2 regions of the Brevundimonas sp. FV1ye29L genome follow, and region 1 is predicted to be linked to the other one. Evidence: riboswitches for the same ligand, from Rfam matches in the RefSeq annotation. Region 1 holds a riboswitch; the other holds the start of a gene.

Region 1 (7,565 bases):
GGCGCGGTCGACGGCGGCGTCATCGGCGGCGGTCAGGCCCATGGCGCCCGTAAACGGGGTGCGGCCGAGGCTGACGAGCGTCCGCACGGTCACCGGCCATGCGATCTCCGGCGTCTGCGGCAGGAAGGCCAGGCGCCGTGCGCGCTCGCGGGGACGCAGACTGTCCAAAGGCTGGCCGTCCAGGGCCGCAAGGCCGGACGTGGGCTTGAGCAGCCCGGCGAGGGACGAGACGAGGGTGGACTTGCCCGCGCCATTGGGGCCGACGATGACGGTGATCTGCCCGGGCGACAGCGACAGGGTCACGCCGTCGAGAATCGCGCGGCCGTCCAGGGTGACGCCCAGGCCGGACGCCGAGAGACCGGCGGAACTGCGCCCGGTCATGACAGGCGGCTCCGGTCGCGCAGCAGGACGATCAGGAAGAAGGGCGCGCCGACAGCCGCCATGGCCACACCCAACCGGATCTCGACCGCCGCCGGGACCAGCCGGACGACAATGTCGGCCGCGAGGGTCACCACCGCCCCGCCGATGGCGCTCGGGATCAGCAGGGCGCCGGGGCGGGCCCCGACCAAGGGCCGGATCAGGTGTGGGGTGACCAGTCCGACAAAGCCGATGACGCCGGTCACCGCCACCGCCGCCCCGGCCGCCAGACCGACGCCGCTGGCCAGAAGCGCGCGCGTCCGGGACATCGACACCCCCAGCGACCGCGCGCCGGCCTCGCCCAGCGTCAGGGCGTCCAGCGCCGGGCCTGTCGTCAGCAACAGGCCGCAGCCAAGCAGGATGAAGGGCAGGGCCAGCCGGACCTCCTCGAAACTGCGATCGGCCAGCGATCCCATCAGCCAGTTGACGATCTCGGCCAACGCCCAGGGATTGGGGGCCAGGCTGAGGGCCAGCGACACCCCGGCTCCGGCAATGATGTTCAGCACCGCGCCCGCCAGAATGAAGCCGACGAGGCTTGACCCTTTTCCTGACAGGGCCAGCAGGACGCCGACGCCCAGCAGGGCCCCGACCATGGCGGCGGCCGGCTGCATCCACGGGCTGATGACAGTGGCGCCATAGTAGAGGGCGATCACGGCCCCCAGCGCCGCCGTTGAGGAGACGCCCAGCACTCCGGGGTCGGCCAGCGGATTGCGCGTATAGCCCTGAAGCGCCGCTCCCGAGAGGCCCAGCGCGGCGCCGACCAGAACCGCCAGACAGGCGCGGGGCAGGCGCAGCTCGAAGATGATGGCCCAGCGCGGATCGAGGTCGGGTGCGGTCCAGGCGCTGAACGGGACCCAGACGGGTCCGGCTATCAGGCTGAGGCCGAACAGCAGGATCAGGGCGCCGGCCAGTAACGGATAGAGGAGGGCGGACCTCATGTCCGGGCCTCCAGTACGCTGCGCCGGGCGGCGGCGAGGGTGCGGGCGCTCTGCATCAACACCGGCCCGCCGCAGAACAGCAGCCGTTCGGGAAAGACCGCGCGGCGCATGCGGGACGACAGCCGGGCGAGAGCCGGATGCTCCATGGTCCGCTCGGCCCAGCCGGGCGAGCCGGGGAAGGGGGCGCCGGTCAGCAGAAGTTCGGGCGGATCGGCGATGAGCCGCTCCAGCGGCACGGCCATGGAGCCGCTCAGCCCATAGCGGGCGGCGGCGTTCACCAGTCCGGCGCGGCGCATCATCTCGTCCATCAATGTGCCGGGGCCCGAGGCGAAGCCGCCGGGCATGAAGACGAGGGCGGACACGGGGCGGTCGCCGGGACGGGCTGCGGTCTGGGCCAGGGTCGTCTGGATGGAGCGGACCAGGGCCTCGCCCCGCTCCGGGCGGCCGACAAGGCCGGCGATCCGACGGATCTGGGCCAGGCTGGCGGCGACGCTGTCGGGCACATCGAAGCGTTCGGCGCGAATGCCGACGCGCGCGAGGGCCGATGCGACCCGGTCGCCGCCCCAGCGGTCGGCCAGGACCAGGTCAGGCGACAGGGCCAGCACCTCCTCGGTCGTCCCCCGCGTGAACGGCAGGGTTCGGGCCTGATCGGCGATGGTTGAGCCGTAGCGATCGCGCGAATAGCGGCTCAACGCCGCGATCTGGTCCCGGTCGGCGACCCGGATCAGGATCACGTCGAGACAGGGATTGAGGGAGACGATGCGGCGCGGCCGGGCAGCGGCGAGGGCGACTGCAGGGCTGAAGGCGATGGCCGCCGCGCCGGCCAGCACCGCGCGGCGACGGGGCGGAGGCGCGGGTTCGGATTCAGGCAGCGGCGGCGGCATTGGCGGACCTCGAGCGACAGACGGACGTCGTCGGTCGGGCGAACCCGCTCCTTCCGACGCACCCCGGCCGGACGAAGGACGACCGCGACGGGCAGGTCTCCTGACTCACGGGTCAACACCGGAGCGTCGCCTTCCCGGACCGGGGTCCAGTGGCTGATGACGCGGGCTCGCCGCCTACAGTTGCGGGGGCAGTCCGGGCATTTCCACCCGAGTTCCCTTTTCATCCCCGACGCCGATAGCCTGCGGCGGAGAACCTGTCGCACTGCCAGCGTTAGTCGAGGATGCAGACGGGGGCAATGCAGGGGGCGTTGGCGGGGCGGAATGGCGGCTTGGCCGCCCGCAACCTCGTCGACGACCGGCAGTTGGGCGCGACGGTTGACGCTGGTAAGTTACAATTGTAGCGTCTGCATGACGTCCAACGTGAGACCTGCATCATGGCCGAACCCACTGCTCCCAGCGAGACCGAACTGGACCTGCTGAAATGCTTCTGGCGCGACGGCGATCTGTCGGCGCGCGAGGTTCAGAGCCGGATCGCGGGCGACCTGGGCTGGTCTTCCTCGACGACGCGGACGGTGCTGGAGCGGATGCGGGCCAAGGGTCTGCTGACCCGGCGCGACGTGCACGGGATGGCGGTCTATGCCACGGCCCAGCCCAAGACAGCGGTGATCGGCGGGCTGATGAAGCGGCTGGGCGCCCTGCTGGATATCGACGGCCCCCTTCCCGCGGCGGCCTTTTCGGGCAGCCAGATTCTGGATGCGGACGACATCGCCGAGCTTGAGGCGGTGCTGGCGGCGCCCGACGCCGATCGGGAGAGCCGCTAATGGGCGCCCCCGAGCTTCTGGCCCTGTCGATGGGCCTGTCCGTGGTCGTGGCGGCCCTCGGCTGGGCGGGGGGACGGGGGGTAGAGCGATTGACCGCCGACCCCCGGGTAAGGGACCGGATCTGGGCCGCAGCCCTGATCCTGCCGGCCCTGCCGCCGCTGGCGGTCGGCCTGCTGCTGCTGACGCCCGCCCCGGTGCGCGAGATCGCGACCGCCCCCGCCGCTCCGACGACAGAGCTGGCCATGGCGCCGGTCGAGTTCGTGGCTGCGGCGCCGTCGGCCGGTCTGGCCTTCGACGCGACCGGGATCGCCTGGGCCCTGCTGGCTGTGGCGTTGTTGCTGACCCTCGGACGGTTGGCGGCGCTGGCCCTGCGCGCCCGCCGACTGGTCCGGATTCTCGCTCGAACGGAAACGCCGGGACCGGGCGTGACGGCGTTGGTCGAGGCCGCCGCCCGCGATCTCGCCATGCTCCCGCCGCTTGTCGGGATCAGCACGGCAGCCCCCGAGGCGCTGCTGGCCGGTCTGGGCCGCGCGCGGCTGATCCTGCCCGCTGGGCTGGTCGCCCCGTCGGCGGACCCGGCGGCGACCCGCGCCATGATCGCTCACGAGCTGGCGCACCTGAAGCGCGGCGACCATCACGCCCTCTGGCTGGAAGAGATTCTGCTGGCCCTGCTGGCCGCCAATCCCCTGATGCCTGTGTTGCGCGCCCGTCGCGCCGCCGCCCGCGAGGAGGCCTGCGACGCCCTGGCCCTGACCGGCGCCGCCCCGGAAGCCCGCCGGGCCTATGCCCGTTCCCTGATCGAAGCCTTGCGGAGCCGCGCCGCTTCGCAAGCCTCTGGCGGCCTGCCCGCCCTGACCTTCACCGGCGCCGGGAGGACCACCGCCATGAAACGTTTGAGAGCCGTACTGAACCCCGCGCCGGCCGCCGGTCGTCTCACCCGCCGCCTGACCCTAGCTGCCGGTGCTCTGGCCGGCGGGCTGGTCTTCGCGGGCTCCGTCGCCTTGGCGGGCCAGAGAGAAGCGTCCAACCCGCTGATCATCAATATGGACGGCGACATGACCGCCGCTGGGCAGCACTGGGATATGATAAACGCCGCCATTGACCCGGTGCTCAAAGCCGCATGGCCGGGCGCCTGCGGCTACAGCCTTACCCCGGCCGATGAACTGACCATCCACCTTCAGCGCTGTGACGGATCGGACTCGCCCGATCTGCAGGTGCTGGCCTTGCAGCGGCTCGACCCGGTGGCCTCACCGCGCGAGGCGTTCGAGGCGGTGAAAGCCGCCTGCGACGCCGGGGGGCAGGTGATCATCGACTACCGACTGGAGGGCGCCAGAGGTTCAAAGGCCGTGCCTTGCGACAAACCGGCCCGGGCCCCGGTTCCGACCCGCGTGCTGGATCTCGCCATAGTCTATGATGGTGTCGCGCCCCGGCCCGGCGATCGACTGCATGTCACCCTGCTGCGCGACCAAGGGGGAGAGGTGGAACTGAACCATGTCATTGGCCTGCCGGCTATCGCGCCACAAGGCTTGCGAACCAGAACCTCGGAGGACTTCTTGATGATTGGCCGCACGCCCCGGCTGCGGGCAATTTTGATCTCAAGCGATGGGGTCGTGCACGCGGTCTCCCGGCCCGTGACCCGCCCTATGAGCCTGGGAGAAGACACTGCGAGGACCGAAATCGTGCTGGAGCCAGGCTCAGCTGAAGCAATCAGCGACTCGGCGGGCTGGAGAAAGGTCCAGAGGCTGCGCGCTGCCGGCTTTAGCGCCGAACAGGCTTGGCGCGTCGGGGCTGAACCCGAAGGTCGATAAAAGCCTCCGCCAGACGGATGCGGGCTCCGAGGGAGACAGCCGGACGCCCCGTCTGCCCCCGCCCCCCACAGTGTAGAACGCTACAGACCTATTTCCCCGTGAACACCGGCTTCCGCTTCTCGACGAAGGCGGCCATCCCTTCCTTCTGATCCTCGAAGGCGAACAGGGAGTGGAACAGGCGGCGTTCGAACTGGACCCCCTGGGTCAGGGTGGTCTCCAGGGCGGCGTTGACCATCTCCTTGTTGGCCATGACGGCCAGAGGGCTCTGGCTGGCGATCTTCGCGGCGATCTTGCGGACCTCGTCCAGCAGGGTCTCGTGCGGGAAGACGCGGCTGGCGAGGCCCGAGGTCAAGGCCTCGGCCGCGTCCATCATCCGGGCGGTCAGGACCATGTCCATGGCCCTGGACTTGCCGACCAGACGGGTCAGGCGCTGTGAGCCGCCGATACCGGGGGCGACGCCCAGATTGATCTCGGGCTGGCCGAATTTCGCCCTGTCCGACGCCACGATGAAGTCGCACAGCATGGCCAGTTCGCACCCGCCGCCCAGGGCGAAACCGTTGACGGCGGCGATGATCGGCTTCCTGAACCGGGTGATCCGGTCATGGCCGAGGGCGAAGAAGTTGCCCTTGTACATGTCGGCATAGGACTGGTCCGACATCTCCTTGATATCGGCGCCGGCGGCGAAGGCCTTGTCGCCCGACCCGGTCAGGATCAGGCAGCGCACCGTGTCATCGTGCTCGACCGCGTCGAGGAAGGCGGCGATGTCGGCGAACAGGGCCGAGTTCAGCGCGTTCAGGGCCTCGGGCCGGTTCAGGGTGACGATCGCATAGCCGTCGGCGTGGCGCTCGATCAGCAGATTGGCATAGGTGTCGGCCATGGGCTCGCTCCGGGACTGGGACGGGACGGGCATAGACCGGCCGTCGCCGAACGCAAAGCGGGCGGCCCCGCGATTTCGCGGGACCGCCCCAAGGTGGCGAGCCGCCGGGGTGGGAGTGTGGCGGCTCTGGCGACCGGAGAGGCCCAGGGGCGGCTCGACACGACCCTGAACCGTCTTCTCCCGTCGTTTCAGCGGAGCGGGATCAGAACTTGCGACCCACGCCGATGGAGATGACCCAGGGGTCCAGGTCGACGTCGCTCTTCAGGGCGCCGTTGTTGATCGAGGCGTCGGTGTCGAACCACACCTTCTTGACGTCGACGTTCAGGCTCCAGGGGCCGGTCAGGCCGATGTCCGCGCCCGCCTGGGCGGCGTAGCCGATGCCATTGTCCAGATCGACCTTGAAGCCGTTCCGGTCGTCGCCGCCGTAGAAGATCATGGCGTTGATGCCGGCGCCGACATAGGGGCTGAACTTGCCGCCGGTCAGGGGACGGTACTGGACGGTGACCACCGGCGGCAGGACCCAGGTCTCGTGAACCGCGACGTCGGTCGCGCCGCCCTGGGCGCGGATTTCGTGGCGGGTCGTGCCGAGGATGCCCTCGACCGCCCAGTGGTCGGTAAGAAAGTAGGTGAAGCCGAGGGTCGGCATGGTGCTGTCGCCCACATCGACGTGCAGGCCGCTCGCCACTCCGGCGGCCGTCGTCACGGCGGCGTCCGTTCCGGACGACACATTGCTGACCCGGCCGGTGACGATCCAGTCGCCGGCCTTGGGCGCGGTCCATTCGGCGGAGGTCTGGGCCAGGGCCGGGCTGGCGAGGGCGGCCGTCGCGGCGGCGACCAGGAAGAGAGTTTTGGCTTTCATCGTTCGCATCCCCGACGCCGTGGCGCGCTACGTGCGGCCGTCTGCGGCGTCATGGGCACTGGAATGCGCCCGGCATGCCTGTTCAGCTTTGATCCATCTCAAATCTATGGCGAAATCTGCAGCGGTCGTGCTCAGACCACGCGGGCATGGCGTTTTTCGTCCTGCCCCGCACGCGCCTGCGCCAGCGGGTCGAAGGCGGCGCAAACGGCGCGCACAAAGGGTCGCCCGCGGGGCGTCACAGTCAGGCGGCCCGCCATGTCGATCAGGATCAGTCCGTCCTCGACGAAGGGCTGGAGCCGTGCCGACAGATCGCCCAGCGCCGCCGCCGCCGGGCCATGACGGCGTATCAGTTCCGGGGTGTCGAGGGCGAGGTCGCACATCAGCCGCTCGATGGCCTCGCCGATCAGACGGTCGCGGTCGCTGAGGGCGACGCCCCGCACCGCAGCCAGCCGGCCGGAGGCGATGGCGGCGCGCCAGTCCCGCTCCACCGCCGTGTTCTGGACATGGCCCAGAGGGGTGCGGCTGATGGCCGAGGCGCCCAGGCCGATCAGGGTCGGGGCCTCGTCGGTGACATAGCCCTGGAAATTCCGGCGCAGGCGGCCTGCCCTCCGGGCGGCGGCGAGGCTGTCATGGGGCAGGGCGAAATGGTCGAGGCCGACGGCCGTCCAGCCGCGGGAGTCCAGAAAGGCCTCGGCGGCGCGGGCCTGGGCGAACCGGATCTCCGCCCCGGGCAGGTCCTCGTCGTGGATCAGCCTCTGATGGGACTTCATCCACGGCACATGGGCGTAGCCGAACAGGGCCAGACGCTCGGGCCGCAGTGTCGTCACCGCCTCAAGCGTCCCGACCATCTCGGCCACGCCCTGGAGCGGCAGGCCGTACATGAGGTCGAGGTTGATCGAAACCACGCCCTGCGCGCGCAGGGCCTGGACCGCGTGCTCGATCGAGGCGAAGGACTCCGGCC
Region 2 (7,565 bases), 370 kb from region 1:
GCCCGATGATTTCGCGCGCGCTGGACGAGCCCATCGGACTTGAAGCGGCGGCCATGGATCCGCACGACGCCAGCCAGGCGTTCCGGCTGGCGGCCACGGCTCTTTTCAGTGACTGGCGCACCGACGCCTCGGTGACCACCCGACCTGCGCGCAGGATCGATGTCCGGGCACGGTCGAGGATACCCGCCGTGATCGACGGGGAGCCGATGCAGCTGCCGACCGGAACACAGGTCGTCTTCGTGCCCAAGGCCTTCCGCGCCCTTGCGCCCTTGCCGCCCGCAGCCGAAGACTCGGTGTGATGCAATTCAGGAGCCCTCGCGCGTGAGTTCAGGTCGGCTGCTCCAGTTTTCCGACGTGCATTTCGGTGTCGAGCACGGTCCGGCCTGCGCGGCCGCGCTCGATTATGCGCACGCCACCCCGAACGACCTGATCCTGATCACGGGCGATGTGACGCAAAAGGGGCTGCCCGCCGAATTTGCGGCAGCCGGGGCCTGGATCCGCGCCATGCCCGAACCTCGCTTTGTTATCGTCGGCAATCACGACGTGCCCTATTACAGCCTCGGCGCGCGCCTGTTCGCGCCGTGGAAAGCCTTCGAGGCTGCGACCGGTCATCCGGCCCATGACGGCGAATTCGTGCGCGACAATCTGATGGTGCGCGGCGTGACCACGGCGCGCGGCTGGCAGGCGCGGATGAACTGGTCCAAGGGCGTTATCGATCTGGACCAGACGCGCCGCGCGGCGACGGCCCTGAGACAGGCGCCGATCGGGGCCCTGCGCATCCTCGCCTGCCACCATCCGTTGATCGAGATGATCGGCGCTCCGATGACCGGCGATGTGCGGCGGGGCGAGGCGGCGGCGGCGATCTTCGCCGAGGCCGGGGTGGACCTGATCATGACCGGCCACACCCATATTCCGTTCGCCCTGCCGATCGACCTGTCGGATCGCTGTTCCTATGCCGTTGGCTGCGGAACCCTGTCGCATCGCGAGCGCGGAGCCCCCCCAGGTTTCAACCAGCTGGACTGGGACGATCACGAGGTCACGGTGACGGCCATGGCCTGGACCGGGTCGACGTTCGAGCCGTCACGGACCTGGCGGCTGCCCCGCCGCCAGGACACCCTCAACGCCGCCACAGCCCCCGATCCCGCCGCTCCCGGCGCGATGGAAAAAGCCGCCGTCTGACGGACCCGGCGCGGGCCATTCGCCGACGGCAGGTCCCATGGGGCCCGGCGCGAAAAGGCCGCGCCCCTGAAAGAAGCGCGGCCCGGATCCACAATGTCGGACGTGTGGCTAGATACGGGTTCCGCGCCCGCGCAGTCCGCCCATGACGAGGGAAACCACGAACAGGATCAGGGCGATAATGGCCACGAACTTGGCGATTTCCATCGACATTCCGGCGATGTTGCCGAAGCCTAGAACCGCCGCGACCAGGGCGATGACGAAGAAGATGATGGCCCAGCGCAGCATTGGATAACTCCCGAAAAGGTGATGAAATTCCGAAATCTGAATCTGCGCCCGGTGAGGGAACGCCTTGTCTGACAAACGCCGTGTCGTGAGCTCCGTTCCAGCAGGAGGCGGATCGCCGGACGATCAGAACGAAAACGGCCCGGATGACGGGGTCATCCGGGCCGCAGAGGGGTAGAAGGGCGGGACGCCTCAGCGCCGGCGACGGCCGTAGCCCCGACTTTCCATCCGCTTTTCTGTCACCATACTGGCGACGATGGCCGCCAGGGCCGGGTTGCGCACCAGAAAGAACAGCGCGCCCAGTCCCAGGCCGGCGCCGATCACCGGCCGGTCTCGCAGCAGGTGGACGGCGCGGCTCACGAGGCTGGCGGACTCGCCGTCCTCCTCATCGTCCTCATCAACGAGGCCGCCGTCCTTGAGGAAGACCAGAGCGATCACCGCCGCGACAAGGGCGAAAAGAGCGAAGGTTACGCCGGCGGCGCCCAGGGGCGGGAGCACCAGGGCCAAGGCATAAAAGACCGAGGCGCCGAAGGCGACAACCGCCACAAAGGCGGCGCCGGCGGCGGCGAAGCCCGCAACCAGCTTGCGGATCAGGCTCTTGCCGATCATCAGCGGCGACGACCGGCCAGCAGCAGGCCGAGCACCACGCCGACGCCCAGAGCAATGGCCGTGGACTGGACCGGACGCTCCTGCACCCGTTCGGTGATGTAGCGCTGGGCCTCGTCCAGACGCTCGGATGCGTCATCATAGTAGCCACGGCCGCGCTCACGCGCCTGACCGTAATACTCCCGGGCCCGCTCGCGGAGTTCCTCGGATTTTTCGCGCAGGGCGCTTTCGGCCTCAACGGCCTTGGCGCGGACGCGGGCTTCGGCCTCGGCCGCCTTTTCCTTCAGGCGCGCGGTTTCCTCGCGAGCGCCCACCTTAAGATCTTCCTTCAGGGTCTTGAGGTCGTTCTTGATGTCTTCGCGCGCTTTGGTCGTCGCCATGGTTGCGTACTCCTGAGTGGTCAGCTTGACCGTAAATAGGCCTCTGTGGCTGTCAACGCCACATGGCGCCGCCGGTTCCGCAAAGTCTTCGGCATTGCAACATCGCCGCACCCCGGATTTCAGCGCACACCGGTCGCCAAGTAAGGTTCTGTAAGCTTCCGGGTCAGCCTCCCTTAAGCTTTCCCGTGCAGGATAGTGGCGTGTTCCCGCCGCCCCCTCTTACCGTCTCCGGAAAGCTCGCCATTGCCGTGGTGACCTCGCCCGAGCGCGTCCAGGGATCGGTCCTCGCCGCCCCTTCCGGCGCCCGCGAGGAGTCGCTTCGGGCTCTGCTCCAGACCGCCGCCGATGCGAGTGCGGTCCTGGTGGCGACGCGGCCTGATGGCGATGTCGAACGTCTGCTGGGTCAGGCCTGGCCCTTTCCGAGCCCCTTCGCCGTGACGGTGCGCACCATCCCCCTGTCAGAAGGGGTGGACCGCGTCGAGGCGCGCGCACGCCGCTCGCTGGAACGAATGGGACTGCCGCGCGGCGAAGCCCTGCTGGTATCCAGCGCCGCCGACCTTGCGGGCGCCGAGGGCAGGGCCCTCTGGGACCGGATGCGGGCATTGAAGGACCGGGGGCTGTTCCGCAAGATCGGGTTCTGCGTGACGATGGAGGACGGGCCGCTGCTGCTCGCGCGTCGTTTCCAGCCGGACGTCATCCAGATGCCCTGCAACCTGCTGGACCAGCGACCGGTGACGGAAGGCGTTCTGTCCGACCTGGCCGGACTGGGCGTCCAGATTCACATCGGTTCGCCGTTCGCCGGCGGCCTGTTGTTCATGAGCGGCGACAGCCTGCCGTCGCACCTGTCCGAATACGCCGGAGATCTGTCGCGCACGCGACGTCGCCTGGCCGAGGCGCGGGTGGACCCGATGCAGGCGGCGCTCGCCTTCGCCCTGGGGCTGCCGCCGGCGACGGCCGTGGTCGCCAGCGTCGCCTCGGCCGCCGAACTGCGGGCCATGCTGGCGGCGGCCAACGCCCCCCGGCCCGTTCTGGACTGGGAGGCGCTGGCCCTGCCGCAACCTGCGGCCCTGTCACGGGCGATGCACGGATCAGGCGCATCGGCGCACGACGACGTCTACCGGATCAGTAGCGCAGCCTGATTCCGATATAGCCAGAGCGGCCGGGCTCACCGTAGCCAAGCACCTGCTGATACCGCTCGTCCGCCAGGTTCTCGATCCGGGCGGTCAGGGCCACCTCGTCCGTCAGCCGGAAGGCGCCGTTCAGATTGGCCGTGACAAAGCCCTCGCGCATCCGCGAGGCAGCCGAGTTGCTGTCCGGCTGATCGCCTTCCGCCCGGATCGTCAGGGCCCCCGACAGGCGGTCTCCGCTCCAGCCCAGGGTCGCCGACCCGGAATGCTCCGACACCCGCGCCAGCGGCCGGTCGTTGCTCTCGTCCCGGGCGTCGGTCCAGGCGTAGGCGAGGGTCAGGTCGAAACCGCCACCCAGACGCGCCCGCGCTTCCAGCTCCACCCCGTCCGTGCCGGTCTCGGCGATGTTGACGTAATAGCTGTCGAAGGTCGTCGAGACAGACACATAGGTGATCTGTTCCCCGACATTCAGGCGATAGAGGGTCGCCCGGCCCGTCAGCCGGCCATCGGTCGAGGCCCAGCCGATCGCCGCCTCGACGCTGTCGGCCGTCTCGGGCCGCAGCACCGGAAAGGGGGTCGACGAATAGCAGAAGTCGCACACCGCCTGGCTGATCGACGGCGCCTTGAAACCCGTGCCGTAAGCGCCCGACAGGATGAAGCCGCGCCCCAGCTCATAAGCCGCCGAGATACGTCCGGTCGTCTCGGCCCCGAAATCGTCCGTGTCGTCCCAACGCAGGGCGCCGGACAGGTGCAGACGCTCCGTGGCGTCCCAGTTGGCGACGCCGAACACCGAGGTCGCGCCCAGCGCCTCCGACAGGCCTGACGACAGGCTGCCGGCGGTATCCTCACGCTCGACGCCGAAGGCATAGGCCAGGCGATCGGACAGGGCCGCCCCGTCTGCCTGCCAGCGCCAGACCTGACGATCGGCTTCGAACTGCGACGGATAGTCGGATACGGTCTCCCGGCGGATATCCGAGGCCGAGACACTGATCTGGTGGTTCAGCGACAGGACGTTGAAGCGCGCCCGGGCGAAGCCGGACCACTGGTTGCTTTCGGTCGTGTCGGGGGTGTCGGCCAGGGCCCAGGTCGGGGCCGGGAAGCCGTCGATGTCGGCCTCGCTCCTCGACCAGCGCGCGGCGCCGTCCAGGGTCAGGCCGCCGGTGAAGGCGTAGCGGCCCCTGGCGCCCAGGGTGGTGTTCTGGAAACCGTCGGCCTCGGCAGCCCCATCGGCCTCGTCTGCGGCCGATATCCCGTCCGTGTTGAAACGCGAGACCCAGGCGCCGAAGGCGTAGGTTTCATGGGCGGTCCCGACCGCCAGACGGCCGCGCAGGGTGCTGAAACTGCCCGCCTCGGCCTCGGCCCGCAGGCCGTCGACCTCGCGGGTGGTGAAGGCGATCACCCCGCCGATGGCGTCCGACCCCCACAGCGACGACTGCGGCCCCGACAGGACCTCGATCCGCTCGATATCGCCCAGTTCGAAGCCGGAGAAGTCAAAGGCGCCGTTGATCTCGGCCGGATCGTTGACCGGCACGCCGTCGACCAGGACCAGGGTCTTGCCCGGCGTGGCGCCCCGTATCCGGACCTGGGCGACCCCTCCGAAAGCCCCTGTACGCACCACCGACAGGCCGGGCACATCGGCCAGGATGTCGGCGGCGAAGACGGCGCCGCGCTGTTCGAGGGTCGCCGCGTCGATGACGCGGGCGCCGGGGGTTTCCGCGACGATGGCGGGCAGGCGGGCGGCGGTGACGATGACGTCGTCAACCTCGACCGGGTCCTCAGCCTGTCGGGCGTGGGCCGCAGAGGCGGTGAACACGGCCAGACAGGCCGTGGACGTGCAGAGATAACGCTTCATGGAGCGTGTTCCTTGTCGGTCCGGGCGACAGCGCGCGCCGGGACGTGAAAGCGACCAATCCGCCCTGACGGGGGTCAGGACGGCGCAGAGATCGGGTCGCTTCGACGGAACATCCCTGCGGTCAGCAGGGGGCAGGCCCCACGCCTCTGTCTGGTCCCGGACAGCGGACGAGCGACGGGGGCGGCCAGGTCTCCTGGCTTGCGGTTCGCGAAGGCCGGGACCTTCATCAGCCCGCCGCCCTCGCCTTCCCGCTTTCGCAGTGGCGCCGGGATCGCTCCCGGACCGGACGACGGACCTCGCCGTCTACAGTTGCGGGCACAGCCGCGGCGTCTGACCGCGTTCCCTTAACCGCCTGATCGCCGATTTCGCAGATGCGAAGCGGGACGGCAAGGCCCGGCGGCCGACCGGACGAATCGCTTGAGCCGCCCGGCCCGATCCGTCACCTTGCGCGCTTCATGAACGCCCCCGTCGTCCATCCCCCGGCCCTTGAAGGCGTGACCCCCCTCGCGGGAGGCGTGACCCCCGTCATGGGCCAGTATCTGGCGGCCAAGGCGGCGCAGCCGGATGCCGTCGTCTTCTTCCGCATGGGCGACTTCTACGAACTCTTCTTCAAGGATGCGGAGGTCGCCTCGGCCGCCCTGGGCATCGCCCTGACCAAACGGGGCAAGCACCAGGGCGAGGACATCCCCATGGCCGGGGTGCCGGTCCATGCCCTCGACGGCTATCTGGCGCGGCTGATCCGGCTGGGCCACCGGGTGGCGATCTGCGAACAGATCGAGACTCCCGCCGAGGCGAAGAAACGCGGCTCCAAATCCATCGTGGCGCGCGACATCGTGCGGGTGGTGACGCCCGGCACCCTGACCGAGGACACCCTGCTGGACGCGCGCGGGGCCAACCGGCTGGCGGCGGTGGCGGTCCGGCGCGGGCGGGCGGCGGTGGCGGTGGTCGAGCTGTCGGCCGGAGCGGTGGACAGCGTCGCCTGCGACCTGCGCGACCTCGGCGCGGCCCTGGCGGCGTTCCGGCCGTCGGAGGTGCTGGTCACCGACAAACTCTATTCCGACGCGGAGGTGCGCCCCGCGCTCGACGGCTCGGGCGGACTGGTCCAGGCCCTGGCCTCGGCGGTGGCGGAGCCCGGCGCGGCGCGGACCCGGGTCGAGCGGCTGTACGGCGTGGCCTCGCTGGATGGTTTCGGCGCCTTCGAGGAGGCCGAGGTCTCCGCGCTCGGCCTGATCGCCGCCTATCTGGAAACCACCCAGGCCGGACGCATTCCGGCCCTGTCGCCGCCGCGCCGGTCAGGCGAGAGCGGCTTCCTCGCCATCGACCCGGCGACCCGCGCCAGCCTGGAGATCGACCGCAGCCAGAGGGGCGAGCGCGAGGGCAGTCTGCTGCACGCCCTCGACCGCACCGTCACCTCGGGCGGGGCCCGGGCCCTGGCCGAGCGGGTGTCGCGGCCCCTGCGCGATCCGGCGGCGATCAACGCCGGGCTCGACGCCGTCGAATGGCTGCTGGAACGGCGCGATCTGAGGCGGGATCTGCGGGACGCCCTGCGCACCTCGGCCGATGTGGCCCGGGCCGTGTCGCGGCTGGCCCTGGGCCGGGGCGGGCCGCGCGATCTGGCGGCGATCCGGTCGGGCCTGACCACGGCCGAGGTTATCGGCGGGTTGTTCCTGTCGGCCGGACATCCGGTCGGCGATCCGCTGAACCCGCCGCCGGCGCGGCTGACCGCCTGTCTGGATCGGCTGGAGACGGGCGCCGGGGTGGGACGTCTGCTGGCCGATCTGATCGCCGGTCTGGTCGACGAGCCGCCGCATCTGGCCCGCGACGGCGGTCTTGTCCGCCCCGGCTTCCGCCCCGAACTGGACGAGGCCCTGCGGCTGCGCGACGACAGCCGCCGCGTCGTGGCCGAGCTGGAGGCCCGGGCCGTGGCCGACAGCGGCGTGCCGTTCAAGGTGCGCCACAACGCCGTGCTCGGCTATTTCCTCGAGACTACGGCCAAACACGCCGAGCCTCTGCTGCGGGCCGGGCCGGAAACGCCCTTCATCCATCGTCAGACCCTGGCCAGTCAGGTCCGGTTCACCACCGTCGAACTGTCCGAGCTGGACGCCAAGATCAGCCAGGCGGGCCACCGCGCCCTGGCCA

What was found. Region 1 has a riboswitch for cobalamin ahead of ACW17W_RS12980 (ABC transporter substrate-binding protein). Riboswitches for the same ligand answer to the same signal wherever they lie in the genome.
Region 2: it holds a riboswitch for cobalamin, as region 1 does, so the genes downstream of both, ACW17W_RS14850 (TonB-dependent receptor plug domain-containing protein) here and ACW17W_RS12980 (ABC transporter substrate-binding protein) in region 1, are expected to answer to the same signal.

The regions. Positions count from the first base shown of each region.
Region 1 covers NZ_CM178730.1:2,639,833-2,647,397, reverse strand. Annotated here, with positions in the region: gene ACW17W_RS12990 (ABC transporter ATP-binding protein) at 1-381, opposite strand, end outside; gene ACW17W_RS12985 (FecCD family ABC transporter permease) at 378-1,355, opposite strand; gene ACW17W_RS12980 (ABC transporter substrate-binding protein) at 1,352-2,239, opposite strand; cobalamin riboswitch at 2,313-2,512, opposite strand; gene ACW17W_RS12975 (BlaI/MecI/CopY family transcriptional regulator) at 2,674-3,060, shown strand; gene ACW17W_RS12970 (M56 family metallopeptidase) at 3,060-4,868, shown strand; gene ACW17W_RS12965 (enoyl-CoA hydratase-related protein) at 4,957-5,745, opposite strand; gene ACW17W_RS12960 (OmpW/AlkL family protein) at 5,948-6,604, opposite strand; gene hemN (oxygen-independent coproporphyrinogen III oxidase) at 6,736-7,565, opposite strand, start outside.
Region 2 covers NZ_CM178730.1:3,012,848-3,020,412, forward strand. Annotated here, with positions in the region: gene ACW17W_RS14820 (diacylglycerol/lipid kinase family protein) at 1-299, shown strand, start outside; gene ACW17W_RS14825 (metallophosphoesterase family protein) at 322-1,179, shown strand; gene ACW17W_RS14830 (DUF1328 domain-containing protein) at 1,288-1,464, opposite strand; gene ACW17W_RS14835 (hypothetical protein) at 1,654-2,070, opposite strand; gene ACW17W_RS14840 (glycine zipper domain-containing protein) at 2,070-2,447, opposite strand; gene ACW17W_RS14845 (aldo/keto reductase) at 2,648-3,586, shown strand; gene ACW17W_RS14850 (TonB-dependent receptor plug domain-containing protein) at 3,570-5,426, opposite strand; cobalamin riboswitch at 5,613-5,771, opposite strand; gene mutS (DNA mismatch repair protein MutS) at 5,882-7,565, shown strand, end outside.